2 regions of the Janthinobacterium sp. NKUCC08_JDC genome follow, and region 2 is predicted to be linked to the other one. Evidence: predicted binding sites of a transcription regulator. Region 2 holds the regulator's gene; the other holds the start of a gene.
What was found. Region 2 encodes NrdR, which represses ribonucleotide reductase genes. Its sites were predicted from a motif close to CACNANATNTNGTG; they were not measured.
Positions count from the first base shown of each region.

Region 1: KO538_RS10165 (ribonucleoside triphosphate reductase) is a predicted target of NrdR. The motif match lies at 2,554-2,567, and genes of this name have one in related genera.

Region 1 is NZ_JAHKQW010000003.1:66,539-73,766, reverse strand. Features, by position in the region: gene KO538_RS10180 (U32 family peptidase) at 1-869, opposite strand, end outside; gene KO538_RS10175 (peptidase U32 family protein) at 879-1,913, opposite strand; gene KO538_RS10170 (hypothetical protein) at 2,079-2,495, shown strand; gene KO538_RS10165 (ribonucleoside triphosphate reductase) at 2,614-4,362, shown strand; gene nrdD (anaerobic ribonucleoside-triphosphate reductase) at 4,359-4,559, shown strand; gene KO538_RS10155 (anaerobic ribonucleoside-triphosphate reductase activating protein) at 4,549-5,256, shown strand; gene KO538_RS10150 (Pls/PosA family non-ribosomal peptide synthetase) at 5,405-7,228, shown strand, end outside.
Region 2 is NZ_JAHKQW010000019.1:63,979-71,206, reverse strand. Features, by position in the region: gene KO538_RS27340 (pilus assembly protein) at 1-795, opposite strand, end outside; gene KO538_RS27335 (PilX N-terminal domain-containing pilus assembly protein) at 792-1,376, opposite strand; gene KO538_RS27330 (PilW family protein) at 1,461-2,429, opposite strand; gene pilV (type IV pilus modification protein PilV) at 2,426-2,995, opposite strand; gene nrdR (transcriptional regulator NrdR) at 3,211-3,672, opposite strand; gene glyA (serine hydroxymethyltransferase) at 3,816-5,063, opposite strand; ZMP/ZTP riboswitch at 5,175-5,299, opposite strand; gene ybgC (tol-pal system-associated acyl-CoA thioesterase) at 5,583-5,984, shown strand; gene tolQ (protein TolQ) at 6,032-6,721, shown strand; gene KO538_RS27300 (ExbD/TolR family protein) at 6,737-7,177, shown strand; gene tolA (cell envelope integrity protein TolA) at 7,226-7,228, shown strand, end outside.

The DNA.
Region 1 (7,228 bases), on a different contig from region 2:
GGCTGGCCGTGCCAGTAGCCGTCGCAGGCGCCGGCCGGCTGGCAAGCCGCCAGCTGGGCCTGGGCGCCGATGCCGCTGACCTGGCCGCGGCGCGCGCGGTCGAAGATGGCGATGACTTGTTCCGTATGCATGGCTTGCGGGCTGATGCGCGCCACCGACACGCCCATGTCGCGCATGGCGTCGAGTTCGCGCACCAGGTTGTAGACGAGCGCCGACTGCGTCTGCGTGCCATTCAACACGAGGAACGGCACTTCGTCGCGCGTGCGCAGCAGCAGGCCATCCGGCTCTTCCAGGCAACTGTAGCCGCAATCATCCTTCGGCAGGTTGCGGTTGCGCGCCGTGAAGCAGCGCGCGGAAAACGCCAGCGGCATGCGGCCGTAGGCGAATACCTCCGTCTCCAGCCCTTCCGGTTTCTGGCGCTGCATCTCGGCCAGCGCCGTCTGTCCCATTTCCAGCGGCATCACCCAGCGCCGCGCCCCGAGGCGCGCCAGCAATTGCAGGCTGGGGCCATTGAACAGGTTCAGATGGGGGCCGGCGACGAAGGACGCGCCCTTTTCCATGCAGTGCACGGCGCCCATGTCGTTGGCCTCGACGCCGTAGCGGCCATTGCCCGTGATGCGGCGCAGGGTCGCCAGTTCAGCACCCGCCTCGATCAGCGCCTGCGTCGACAGCACCACTTCCTTGCCGGCGGCGGCCAGCATGTCGGCGATATCGAGCCAGTCGGCCAGGCGCACCTCGTGCCGGCGCGAACAGACGGTTTCGCCCAGGTACACGATATCGACGGCCGTGGTGGCGATCTGCTGGTAAAACTCGAAAACGGTGGCGCGCGGCCAGTAGTAGAGCAAAGGGCCCAAAGAAAGCTTCAGCATGTTCATCCTTTATTTCCAAGATCTATGGTAGGCACCCAAGGTGTGCTGCTGGCCCTCGGCCAGCTTGTCCATGGACGCCATCCAGGCCGGCTTGACGGCGTAGCGCGCATTGCCTTCGCGGCAGGCGTCGATCGCTTCGCGCCACACGCGCGTCACCTGCGCCACGTAGGCGGGGCTGCGCTGGCGTCCTTCGATCTTCACGGCGCGCACGCCCATGGCGATCAGCTGCGGCAGCAGCGCCAGCGTGTTCAGGCTGGCCGGCTCCTCGATCGCGTAATACTCTTCGTCGTTGACTTCGAAACGCCCCTTGCACAGGGTCGGATAGCTGGCGTTTTCGCCTGGGGCATAGCGGTCGATCAGCACGCCGTTCAGGCGCGATTCGAGGCCGTTCGGTGTTTCCAGCCAGCGCACGGATTTCGCCGGCGAGCACACGCCGTGGGTGTTCGGCGCCTCGCCCGTCGCATACGACGACAGCGCGCAGCGCCCTTCGACCATCACGCACAGGCTGCCGAAGCCGAAGACCTCGATCTCGACTTCCGTCTTGGCGATCAGTTGCTCGACCTGCGCCATCGACAGCACGCGCGGCAGCACGGCGCGGGCGATGCCGAAGTGTTCATGGTAAAAATTGATCGCTTCGTAGTTGGTGGCCGAACCTTGCACGGACAGGTGCAAACGCAGCTGCGGGTGGTGCTCGCTTGCATACGCCATCAGGCCCGGATCGGCCACGATCATGGCGTCGATACCGGCCTGCGCGGCGCGGTCGATGGCGCTGCGCCAGACGGCCCAGTTGTGCGGCTGCGGATAGGTGTTCAGCGCCAGCAGCACCTTGCGTCCATATTGGTGGGCGTAGCGCACGCCCTCGGCGATGGCCTTCTCGTCGAAATTGAGGCCGGCGAAATTGCGCGCATTGGTGGCGTCGCGAAAACCCAGGTAGACGGTATCGGCGCCATTGTCGATGGCCGCTTTCAAGGCAGGCAGGCTGCCGGCGGGGCAGACCAGTTCCAGCGGTCCGGCCACGCGGGTGGCGGTGGTTGATTCAAGCATCATGGTGTTCACAGTCCTGTATCGGCTCAGGGTGCAGACTATAGCCCCGCCCATACCGCCCAGTCCTTGACGCAGGTGAAGGAATGCATGCATGGCTGGCGCGCGTTCAACTTGCTTGACCTGGCTGTAAAATGCCCCACTTTTCTCCCTCACCGATTGCCCGCCATGCCCCGCAAACCGCTGCTGCTATTCCTGCTCACCCTATTCCTCACCGTGCTGCAAATACAGTGGGCTTCGCCCGCCGACGGCTATGTCGAAGAAACGCTCTCCGTGCTCTCGCCCGAGGCGCTGGGCGTCTGGGCCGGCGTGCTGCTGCTGTTCCTGCAAGCCGTCTTCGCCCGCCGCGCCATGCCCGTGCTGCGCCAGGCCGGCATCTGCACGGGCCTGCTGGCCGTCTACTGGCTGCTGGCGAACTACGTCACGTTCGACGCGCGCGTGGCCAGCTGGAGCACCTTCTCGGCACGGGAAATCTGGGCGCACGTGCTGCCCGCCTCCGTCGCCAGCATCGCCGTCTGCGGCGCCATGTACTTTGGCCTGAGCTGCTTCATCCCGCGCCTGGGGCGCGCGAAAAAAAGCCGCTGACGCGCTTTCTTCACCTGCATCAAGGATTCGTCACGCAACTGCACGCGCCCTTTGACGTCACTATATTTAGTGATTAATCTCCATAAAAACACCGCATGTTGTGTTTATTGGAGGTTTCATGACGACAAATGCAGTTTCCCCCACACGCGGCCAGGTCGATGTCGCCGCGTCCATCAATGAATACCTGGACCGGCGCGACTGGCGTGTCAACGCCAACGCCAACCAGGGTTACTCGCTGGGCGGCCTGATACTCAACGTGTCGGGCAAGGTCATCGCCAACTACTGGCTCGACCAGGTGTATCCGCCGGAAGTGGGCGCGGCGCACCGCGAAGCGGCGCTGCACATCCACGACCTCGACATGTTGGCCGGCTATTGCGCCGGCTGGTCGCTGCGCACCCTGCTGCACGAAGGCTTGAATGGCGTGCCGGGCAAGATCGAATCGGGTCCGCCGAAACACATGTCGAGCGCCATTGGCCAGATTGTCAATTTCCTCGGCACCCTGCAAAACGAGTGGGCCGGCGCACAGGCGTTCAGCTCCTTCGACACCTATATGGCGCCCTACATCCGCAAGGACAGCCTGCGCTACGAAGACGTGCGCCAGTACATGCAGGAGCTGATCTTCAACCTCAACGTGCCATCGCGCTGGGGCACGCAGACGCCGTTCACCAACCTCACCTTCGACTGGGTCTGCCCGGACGATTTGCGCGAGCAGATTCCCGTCATCGCCGGCCAGGAAATGGACTTCAGCTATGGCGAGCTGCAGACGGAAATGGACATGATCAACCGCGCCTATATCGAGATCATGATGGCGGGCGACGCCAAGGGCCGGGTCTTCACCTTCCCCATCCCCACCTATAACATCACCGAGGATTTCGACTGGCACAGCGACAACGCGGAACGCCTGTTCGAGATGACGGCCCGCTACGGCCTGCCCTACTTCCAGAATTTCATCAATTCGGAACTCAAGCCGAACATGATACGTTCCATGTGCTGCCGCTTGCAGCTGGACTTGCGCGAGCTGCTCAAACGGGGCAATGGCCTGTTCGGTTCCGCCGAGCAGACGGGTTCCCTGGGCGTGGTGACCATCAACTGCGCGCGCCTGGGCCACTTGTGGCGCGGCGACGAGCCAGCCTTGATGGCCGACCTGGACCGCCTGCTGGAGCTGGGCAAGACCAGCCTGGAAATCAAGCGCCGCACCATCGAAGAACTGATGCAGCAAGGCCTGTTCCCGTACACGAAACGCTATCTGGGCACCCTGCGCAATCACTTTTCCACCCTGGGCGTGAACGGCATCAACGAGATGATCCGCAATTTCAGCGGCGACGCTTACGACATCACGTCCGCCGAGGGCCATGCGCTGGCGATACGTCTGCTCGATCACGTGCGCGCCCGCATGGTGCAGTTCCAGAAAGAGACGGGCCATATGTACAACCTGGAGGCGACGCCGGCCGAAGGCACGACCTACCGCTTCGCCCGCGAAGACCGCAAGCGCTATCCGGCCATCCTGCAGGCGGGAACAAGCGACAACCCGTATTACACGAATTCGTCGCAGCTGCCCGTCGGCCATACGGACGACCCGTTCGAAGCGCTGGAATTGCAGGACGCGCTGCAGCGCAAGTACACGGGCGGCACGGTGCTGCACCTGTACATGACGGAAGCGCTGTCGGATGCGAATGCCTGCCGCGAGCTGGTAAAACGCGCGCTGAGCCGCTTCTCGCTGCCCTACATCACCGTCACGCCCACGTTTTCCATCTGCCCGCGCCACGGCTACCTGGCCGGCAAACATGAATTCTGCCCCACCTGCGACGCGGAACTGATCGCCCGCAAGCAATCCGATTTCGCTCACCCACTCAAGGAAACGCCATGAACGCACGTCCCGACTTCACTCCCGCCATCACCCTGCTCGATACGGAACGCCAGCGCTGCGAAATCTGGACCCGCGTGATGGGCTATCACCGCCCTGTCGCCTCGTTCAATATCGGCAAGCAGGGCGAATTCCACGAGCGCCAGTATTTTACGGAAGCGAGCGCCCGCGTGGGCCAGCCCGCCTGCCATGGCGTTTGAGCTGAAAGTGGGCGGCCTGACGCCCTTTTCCGCCACCGACTACCCGGGCAAGCTGGCGGCCGTGGTGTTCGTGCAGGGCTGCCCCTGGCGCTGCGGCTATTGCCACAATCCGCACTTGCAGGCGCGCACGCCGGAAGGCGCAATGCCCTGGCAGGACGTCCTGACCTGGCTGCGCCGCAGAACGGGCCTGGTCGACGCCGTCGTCTTCAGCGGCGGCGAAGCGTGCATGGACCCGGCGCTGGCGCGCGCCATGCAGGACGTCAGGGCGCTGGGCTTCGGCATCGGCCTGCACACGGCCTGCATCTATCCGCAGCGCCTGCAGGAAGTGCTGCCCCTGGTCGACTGGGTCGGTTTCGACATCAAGGCGCCGTTCGCCGACTATCGTCATGTGACCCGCGTGGCCGGCAGCGGCGACCCGGCACGCGCCTGCCTGGACGCCATCCTTGCCAGCGGCGTCGCCTACGAGTGCCGCACCACCACCCACCCGGACCTGCTGCCGGACGAGCAGTTGCTGGCCCTGGCCGCCACCCTGGCCGCGAAAGGCGTCGACAATTATGTGCTGCAGCAGTTCCGCGCCGAAGGCTGCACGGACGCGGCGCTGTCCGGCCGCCCCCTGCACGGCTATCCGGCGGCGACGACTTTGGCGCAAATCGCCGCCATGTTTCCGCGATTTACATTCCGTAATCATGGCAGTTGAGCCTGCAGCCACATACTTGCTGAAAATCCTACAAAATTCCCCGTTCTGCAACGCTGAAATGTCTTGCGTACTGTAATGTATCAACTGTGCCGCGCGCCATGCGCAGCCCATCAGATTCCTCACTCCGCATTACAGATAAGCGTCATCCATGAACGATTTCACCGCAGTCAGTCCAGGCATCCCTTCCACCCACGCCGACATCCTGTACGGCCCGACGCGACCGGATCTGCTGCGCGAGGAAGTACTGGCCGACCTGCTGGAAGCGACGGCCCGCCGCTGCCCCGAGCAAATCGCCCTGATCGATGGCGAACGCCGCATCACGTATGCGCAGCTCGATGCGCAAGCCAGCTTGGCCGCAGCGCGCCTGGTGGCGGCCGGCGTCAAGCCCGGCGACATCGTGGGCCTGTGGCTGCCGCGCGGTGCCCCTCTGCTGCTGATGCAGGCGGCCATCGCCAAGTCGGGCGCCGCCTGGCTGCCCGTCGATGAAGACACGCCCGTCGAGCGCCTGCAGGTGTGCCTCGATGACGCAAACGGCTTTGGTGTCGTCAGCTGCGCCCAATTCGCGCCGCGCCTGGCCGAGGCAGGCATCGGCCGCCCCGTATGGACGGCGGAAAGCCTGCTGGCCCCCGCCGCGCCAGGCGAACTGCTGCCCGCGCGCGCAACCGTGCTGCCCGAGCACCCGGCCTATGTGATCTACACGTCCGGCTCCACGGGCAAGCCCAAGGGCATATTGATCAATCAGCGCAGCATCTGCCACTTCCTGCGCAGCGAAAACGCCGTGCTGGAAGTGACGCAGTCCGACACCGTCTACCAGGGCTTTTCCGTCGCCTTCGACATGTCGTTCGAGGAAATCTGGATCGCCTACCTGGTGGGCGCCACCCTGTGGCTGGGGCCCAAGGAGATGTCGGGCGACCCGGAAGCCTTGCCGCGCGCGCTGGCCACCAATCAAGTCACGGTGCTGCACGCCGTGCCGACCTTGCTGGCCCTGTTCGCCGAGGAAGTACCGAGCCTGCGCCTGATCAACCTGGGCGGCGAGATGTGCCCGGAGTCGCTGGTCGAGCGCTGGTCACGTCCGGGCCACGCCATGTTCAACACCTATGGCCCCACGGAAGCGACCGTCTCGTGCAGCCTGGCGCGCCTGCGCCCCGGCGAGCCTGTGACCATCGGTACGCCGCTGCCCAACTACGGCTTGCTGGTGCTGCAGGTGGCCGAGCCGGGAGAAAACCGTCCATTGACTTTGCTGGCGCGCGGCGAGACGGGTGAGCTGTGCATCATCGGCCCCGGCCTGGCCGAGGGCTACCTGGGCCGGCCCGACCTGACGGTGGAAAAATTCCTGCCCAATCCCTGGAGCACGGGCCCCGGCGACGCGCGCCTGTACCGCACGGGCGACCTGGCGCGCATCGATGCGGACGGCCAGGTGCTGTGCCTGGGCCGCGCCGACGACCAGGTGAAAATTCGCGGCTTCCGCGTGGAGCTGGGCGAGATCGAAGCCGTGCTGGCGCAGCAACCGGGCGTGGGCACGGTGGCCGTCCTGCTGCGCAAGGATGACGGCATCGACCAGCTGGTGGCCTACATCGTCGGCAGCGACGAGGCGCCGGCCGACGCCCTGGCCGCGAAAACCCTGCGCACGGCCTTGAACCTGCACTTGCCGCCGTATATGGTACCGGGCCGTTTTGAATTGCTGCCGCTGATGCCGCGCCTGACCTCGGGCAAGATCGACCGGAAGGCGTTGAAGGCCATGCCGCTGTCCGCGCCGCCGCCGGGCGAGGCGGGTGTATCGGACGTACCGGAAACGCCGGCCGAAGCGGCCCTGTTCACGGCGCTGGCCAAACTCTTCCCGGGCCAGGCGATCTTGCGCCAGCTGGACTTTTTCAGCGACCTCGGTGGCCACTCCTTCCTGGCCGCGCGCCTGGCGTCCGCCCTGCGCGCCGATCCGGCCTACGCCCACATGACGGTGCGCGACATTTACCAG
Region 2 (7,228 bases):
GCGCTGCACGGCGCCCACCGGCTTGTAGTTCTTGCCATATGCGAGGCACAAGTCGTCGCGCAACGGCCCCTCTTCCGTGTCGCAAACGCGCACGCGCGCGAGGAACACGCCGTGCGAGGCCGTAGCGCCGGGCGCGTCGCAACTGCTGCCCGAGGGCAAGCTGGCGTCGCCGAACAGCAAGCGGTTGCGGCAGGAAACGATGGCCAGTTGCGCCAGCGCAAACGGCGTCGCGGCCGCCACGCCGGTCTGCAGGAGCTTGCGCGGGAAAAAGACAGGGTGGGCAAAGAAGTCGATGGGATTGTCGGCATCGGGCAAATAAGCGCGCTGCAGCACCGTCTTGCGCACTTCGTCGATGACGCGGTCGCCGCCCGTCAGCGCATAGCGGACGATGTCGAGCATGCTCGTGCTGGCCCAGTTGAGAAAATTGCCGCTGAAACTGTCACCGCCGCATCCGTGCAGCGCATCGGCCGGTTTCAGCACGGAGAAGTAAGCGGTCGCTACGCGCAAGTCGGGCAGCATGACGCCGTCCTTGCTGCGGTACGGATAGCTGTAGCACATGCGCGCATGGAAGTACCCTGCGTACTCGCGCTGCGGCGCATAGTCGCCGCCATGCGCGGCAGCGGCGGCCGCATGCGTGAGGGACAGGTTGATCAGCAGATTCGGCGGCACCCTGGCGCCGTACAAACCCGTGTCGGCCCTCGCCAGCATCACGGGAGGAGCGGCAGCGACGGCGGCGCCGCAAGTCAGGAAAACCAGGCCGACCAGCAGCAGCCAGGCGTGCCAAGGCGCCCTCATGGCCCCGCTCCCACCGCCTGTTTGCGGTAATAACTTTGCAGCACGACTTTCGTGCTTTCCTGCGCCCCAAAACCGATAGCCGTGATGCGGTACACATAGCTTTCCACGGCCATACCGCCGGCCGCTGCCGTGGCCTGCGCGCCGGGTGGGTGAAACGGCAGCAGTTCGATCAGGTAGCGGGGCCGGCGCGACGGCAGGAAACCCTGCCCCGTCTGCATGACGGCGCCCGTAAACTGGCCGTATGGCACCGCGCGGCTGCCAGCATCAGCGCCATCGAGGTCCGTGCTCAGCCACAGCGCCGGTGCGTCCGGGGCGGCGGGCAGGCACAGGCCCAGTGTGCCCCCTTCCCCGCAACCGTCCGCAAACCCTGCCGCGCTGCCTGGCGCGAAGAGGCTGCTGCGTCCCGGCGCGCCGGGCAAGCCTTCGATATCGTTCTGCGCATCCACCAATGCCTCCTCCGCCGCCTGAAACGCGATCTGCCGGTCGCGCTCGCCGCGTGCCGCCTTCTCACCCTGCAAGGCCATCTGCGCCGCCGATATGCCCAGCAGCAAGATGATCACCAGCAGGCACAGCACATACACGAGGGTCGCGCCACCGTGGCGTACGCAAGATGGGCACCAAGGTTCGCACCGGCGGATGCCCCTGCCTGCCACCGCGCCGCCCGCCTAGGCCGGCCCGTTGCGCAGCATGATGCTCGTCTGCACCAGTTGCCGCAGCCGCGAGCGCGTCGCGGCGGGCAAGGATGTGCGCGCAATGCGCACGCCCGTGTCGCCGGCCGCGTGCGCCTCGGCATACACCTTGCCGAACAGGTCGAACTGCGCCGGCCCCAGTTCCGCCATCTTGTCCGCCTGGCCCGCCTCGCCATGCAGCAACAGCGCCACGCGCACGCTGGCCACGCGCTTCCAGTGCGTGCGCCGGTACAGATCGCGCTGGCGCGCGGCCGCATCCGCGCCCTCCAGTACCAATGCCGCATCGTAGGCGTCGAGCGCGCTGGCGTTGACATAGCGGTTCGCCACGCCGTCGGGCGGCGTATCCGTGTCGAGGCCATACAGCACCTGGAAACCGTCGACGCCACGGATGATGGCGTCCGCGCCCCAGCCGTTCGCGCCACGGTATTTACAACGCAGTTCGCCCTCGCCATCGGCGCCCTGCGCTACATAGAAAATGCTCCAGCCCCGCTGCGCCTGCGTTTGCGCGGCGCCCACGCCGAAACCCGCGCAATTGAGCACGGAACCGTCGCCGCCCTCTTCCTTGCCGGTGCCGTAATAGCGCAGGGCCAGCACGTCGCTGCCATGCAGGGCGCCGGGCAGCGCGCCGCTGATGCCCTCGCTGTTCTTGCCCAGGCTGCGCGCGTCGAGCCCGGCCACATTGGCACTGTCGTAATCGGCATGGGCGACGGGCGCGGCGTTGCTGTCCCAGTTTACGTACGCCGTCTGACGCACGGCGCGGGCGATGGTGTCGAGTGCATAGCGGCCGTTATCGTCCAAGCGCGCGCTGGCGGACTGGTCGCCATAGCTGCCGCTGGCGGCCAGCAGCACGCTACTGGCCGCCAGCATCAGCAGCGCGCCCAGCGACAGGGCCACCAGCAATTCGACGAGGCTCATGCCGCGATGCCGATACAGGACCTCGTTCATGCGCCGCCTCCGCTCAGCTGGAATGCCAGCCTGGGCAACGACTCGCCTGCCGCATTCACGGCAGGCGAGCCATCGGGCAGGCGGCCGCGCCAGCCCAGCTTGATAACGATGGGCGCGCCCTTGCCGCCGCTGCACGCCCACTGCAAGCCTTGGGCGGCGGCATCCCACGCGGAAGTGTCGCGGCAAATATGCAGGCGCGCGCCGGGCAAGGCCGCATGCAGCCGCTGCTTCCATTCGGCGATATCGAATTGCGCCAGTTCGGCCGCGCTGCAGGCGGTGGCGCCGAAGCAGTCGGGCGCACCGCCGCCAGCTTCAGCATCGTCCGCCGCCGCGTAGGCCACGTTCAGATAGGGATTGCCCGTGTCGGGGCCATTCATGAGTACGCTGTTCGCCCGCATGCGTTCGGCCATGCCGGCGGCCAGTTGCACGCCCGCCGACAATAGCGCCGACTCATGGCGCGCGCGCAGGGAATTCAGTTGCAGGATGCTGGCGCCCAGCAGGCCCAGCGCCAACAGCAGCAGCGACACGAGCACCTCGACGAGGCTGCTGCCACCGGCAGGAAACATAGTGCGACCGCCATTGCGCATGCGCTACTCCCTTTCGCAGAAAGAGTCGCAGGAACAGGCGGCCCAGCTACAAGATAGGCGCGCGTAAAAAGCCGGGTCTGCGCTAGCGCAAACAGCACGGCGATAAGGTGAGAAGAACAGCGTGGGTGTTGATCAGGCCGCTTGCCAGGCGAACCTGGGCGTGGTGAGCAAGAAGGCGAGCAAGAAGCCGAAGGTCAGGGCTTGCGCGCCTGCCCCACTTCGGCAATCGCATCCTGGAACTCGGCCAGGTCTTCGAAGTTCTTGTAGACGGAGGCGAAGCGGATGTAGGCGATCTTGTCCAGGCGCTTGAGTTCTTGCATGACGAGTTCGCCGATATAGCCGGAATCGACTTCGCGCAAGCCGCTGGTCAGCAGTTTTTCCTGGATGGACGCGATGGCCGTATCCACGGAGGCGGCCGCAACGGGACGCTTGCGCAAGGCCAGCATCAAACTGCCGCGCAACTTATCCGCAGCGAACTCCGTCCGGCTGCCATTCTTTTTGACGACGGCCGGCATGATAAGTTCAATGCGCTCGTACGTGGTAAAACGCTTGTCACATTTGCCGCAGCGGCGGCGGCGCCGAATGGCATCCCCTTCCTCCGATACGCGCGTATCGAGAACCTGGGTGTCGCCGTGCTGGCAAAATGGACATTTCATGGGCTGGTTACAACTTTATAGTAATAATTACGGGAAATCGCCGTCCTTGTGCAAAGGGCGCCCGAATCACTCCGGGCGCCCTTGGGCACGAAGGAATGTGTCATACAGAATCTTACTCCGTATGACACATTCTGGACAAATTATTATGCGGCGTACACAGGGTGCGCGTCGGCCAGGACTTTCACGGCCGCTTTCACGCGCTCGATGGTGGCGGCGTCATGCGGATTGTCCAGCACGTCGGCGATCAGGTTGCCCACTTCTTCCGCTTGCGCTTCCTTGAAACCGCGCGTCGTCATCGCCGGGCTGCCCAGGCGGATGCCCGAAGTGACGAATGGTTTTTGCGGGTCGTTCGGGATACCGTTCTTGTTGCAGGTGATGTGCGCGGAACCGAGGATGGCTTCGGCTTCCTTGCCCGTCAGGTTCTTGGCGCGCAGGTCGACCAGCATGACGTGCGATTCGGTACCGCCGGAAACAATGCGCAGGCCGCGCTTGATCAGGGTTTTCGCCAGCACGTCGGCGTTCTTGATCACTTGCTTCTGGTATTCGACGAATTCAGGGCTCAGCGCTTCCTTGAAGGCGACGGCCTTACCGGCGATCACGTGCATCAGCGGGCCGCCCTGGATACCAGGGAAGATGGCCGAGTTGATGGCTTTTTCGTGTTCGGCCTTCATCAGGATGATGCCGCCGCGCGGGCCGCGCAACGATTTGTGCGTGGTCGAGGTGACGAAGTCGGCGAACGGCACCGGGTTCGGGTACAGGCCGGCAGCGATCAGGCCCGCGTAGTGGGCCATGTCGACCATGAAGTAGGCGCCAACTTCCTTGGCGATCTTGCTGAAGCGTTCGAAGTCGATCTTTTTCGAGAACGCGGACGCGCCGGCGATGATCAATTTCGGCTTGCGTTCGCGGGCCAGGCGCTCCATTGCCTCGTAGTCGATGTCTTCTTCCGCCGTCAAACCGTAGGAGACGACGTCAAACCATTTGCCGGACATGTTCAGCGGCATGCCGTGGGTCAGGTGGCCGCCTTCGGCCAGCGACATACCCATGATCAGGTCGCCTGGTTTCAACATGGCGAAGAACACGCCCTGGTTCGCTTGCGAGCCGGAGTTCGGCTGCACATTCGCGCATTCGGCGCCGAACAGCTGCTTGACACGGTCGATGGCCAGTTGCTCGGCCACGTCGACGTATTCGCAGCCGCCGTAGTAGCGCTTGCCTGGATAGCCTTCGGCGTACTTGTTCGTCAGCTGCGAGCCTTGCGCTTCCATTACGGCTGGCGATGTGTAGTTCTCCGACGCGATCAGTTCGATATGATCGTGCTGGCGCGTGTTCTCTTTTTGAATGACGGCGAACAATTCAGGATCGACGTTGGCGAGGGTGTGATCTTTTGCAAACATGTAAAAACTCCAAGTATGAGGGTGCTTGTACTGGCAGATTGGATCGAATGAGGGGAGCCGGCGTTAAGTGAATAACAACATTGGACAGGCAGCCTCTTCGTGCTTTTCCATAGTGGCTACCCAGGCGAACGGCTGATGAAAAATCTCACGTTTCCCGGTGGGTGCCCACCTTTCGCCGGATTGCCGATCGCCACTCATGGAGATCGCCCGACTTTTCGCCAGTCACGTGAGACGTAATGGAATGCAAATTGTAAGTTAAGTGCCCAAATTGAGCAAGGAATGCAAGCGTGCGGCTATAATCGCCGCCCGGGCAGCACCGGCCCATCGTCTTAAGCTGGATGTAAACTTTACTCAGGCATGTAAGCGTATGTTACGGGGCTTGCCATTGCAGCCCTCCGTTTTACAATGCTGCGGTGCAACTTATATGCAGCTTTTGCATGGCTTTCCAGCAAGCGCCCACAGTCACAAGAAGAAAAATCGCGTAAAATGTTGCTCAATCTCACTACTGGCGCAATAAACATGCCTTCAGTCTTTACCTGGAACGTACGTGTCTACTATGAAGACACCGACGCCGGCGGCATCGTCTATTACGCTAACTACCTGAAATTCTTCGAGCGAGCGCGCACCGAATGGCTGCGCGCCATCGGCGTGGGCCAGCAGGAATTGCTGGAACAACACGACGCAATGTTCGTTGTCAAAAGCGTCAACGCCGACTATCATGCGCCAGCCAGGCTCGATGACACGGTAAGATTAACCTTAAACATAGAAAAAATGGGGCGCGCCTCCATCGTTTTCCTGCAACAAGCCTGGTGCGGCGACCGCCTGCTCAACACGGCCCGCGTCAAGATCGGCTGCGTCGATTCGGCACTGCGTCCGCGCGCCGTGCCTGATGCAGTCGCGGCCCGCATGCGCGCCGCCTGAGCCCTACCCGCCACCTCCGGACAATTCACCCAACAGACTGCCAGCCAATGAACGTTACACAAGATCTTTCTTTCCTCGCGCTCATCTCCAATGCCCATTTGATCGTGCAACTGATCATGGCCCTGCTGCTGCTGATTTCCCTGACCAGCTGGACCTACATTTTCCGCAAGATGTTTGCCGTGCGCCAGGCGCGCAAGCAAACCATCGAATTCGAACGCAGCTTCTGGGCCGGCGGCAACCTGCATGCGCTGCACCAGAACGCCAGCGGCAACCGCGACCAGAGCGGCGCGCTGGCCCGCATCTTCGACGCCGGCATGGGCGAATTCATCAAGGGCAAGGCTTCCTACGGTTCGCGTGAAGCGCTGGACGTCGGCGCCGTGCTCGACGGCGCACGCCGCGCCATGCGCGCTGCCTTCCAGCGTGAAATGGACGTGCTCGAATCGCACCTGGCCTTCCTCGCTTCCGTCGGTTCCGTCTCGCCGTACATCGGCCTGCTCGGTACCGTCTGGGGCATCATGAACGCCTTCCGCGGCCTGGCCAACGTGCAGCAAGCCACCCTGGCCGCCGTCGCGCCCGGCATTGCCGAAGCGCTGATCGCCACCGCCATCGGCCTGTTCGCCGCGATTCCCGCCGTCGTCGCCTACAACCGTTTTTCGCATGACATCGACCGCCTGGCGATCCGCTTCGAGAGCTTCGTCGAGGAATTCTCCAACATCTTGCAGCGCCAGTCGCGCTAAGAGGGGGCAGCGTCCATGGGTTCCTCATTCAATAGCGGCGGCATGCGCGGCGGCCGTGGCCGCAAGTTCAAGTCCGAGATCAACGTCGTGCCGTACATCGACGTGATGCTGGTGCTGCTGATCATTTTCATGGTGATGCCGTCGTCGAACAATCCCAGCGTGGTGAACTTGCCCAACGCGGAAAAATCGGCCAAACCGCCCGATGACTATATTCAGATCGTGTTGAAACCGAATGGTTCACTGTCGATCGGCGTCATCGGCAAGGAACAGCTGTCGCCGGAAACGGAACCGAACCGCGACGCCCTGCTGCGCAAGCTGCGCGGTTTGCACGAGAGCAATCCCGACTATCCCGTGATGATCGCGGGCGACAAGGAAAGCAAGTACGACGATGTGATCCAGCTCATTTCGGAAGCGAAAAAGATGGGCATTACCCGCGTTGGCCTGGCCACCAAGTAAGCGCAGCATCGTGTTTCCAGACTTGACCGTTTTTAGATAGACTAGACTTTG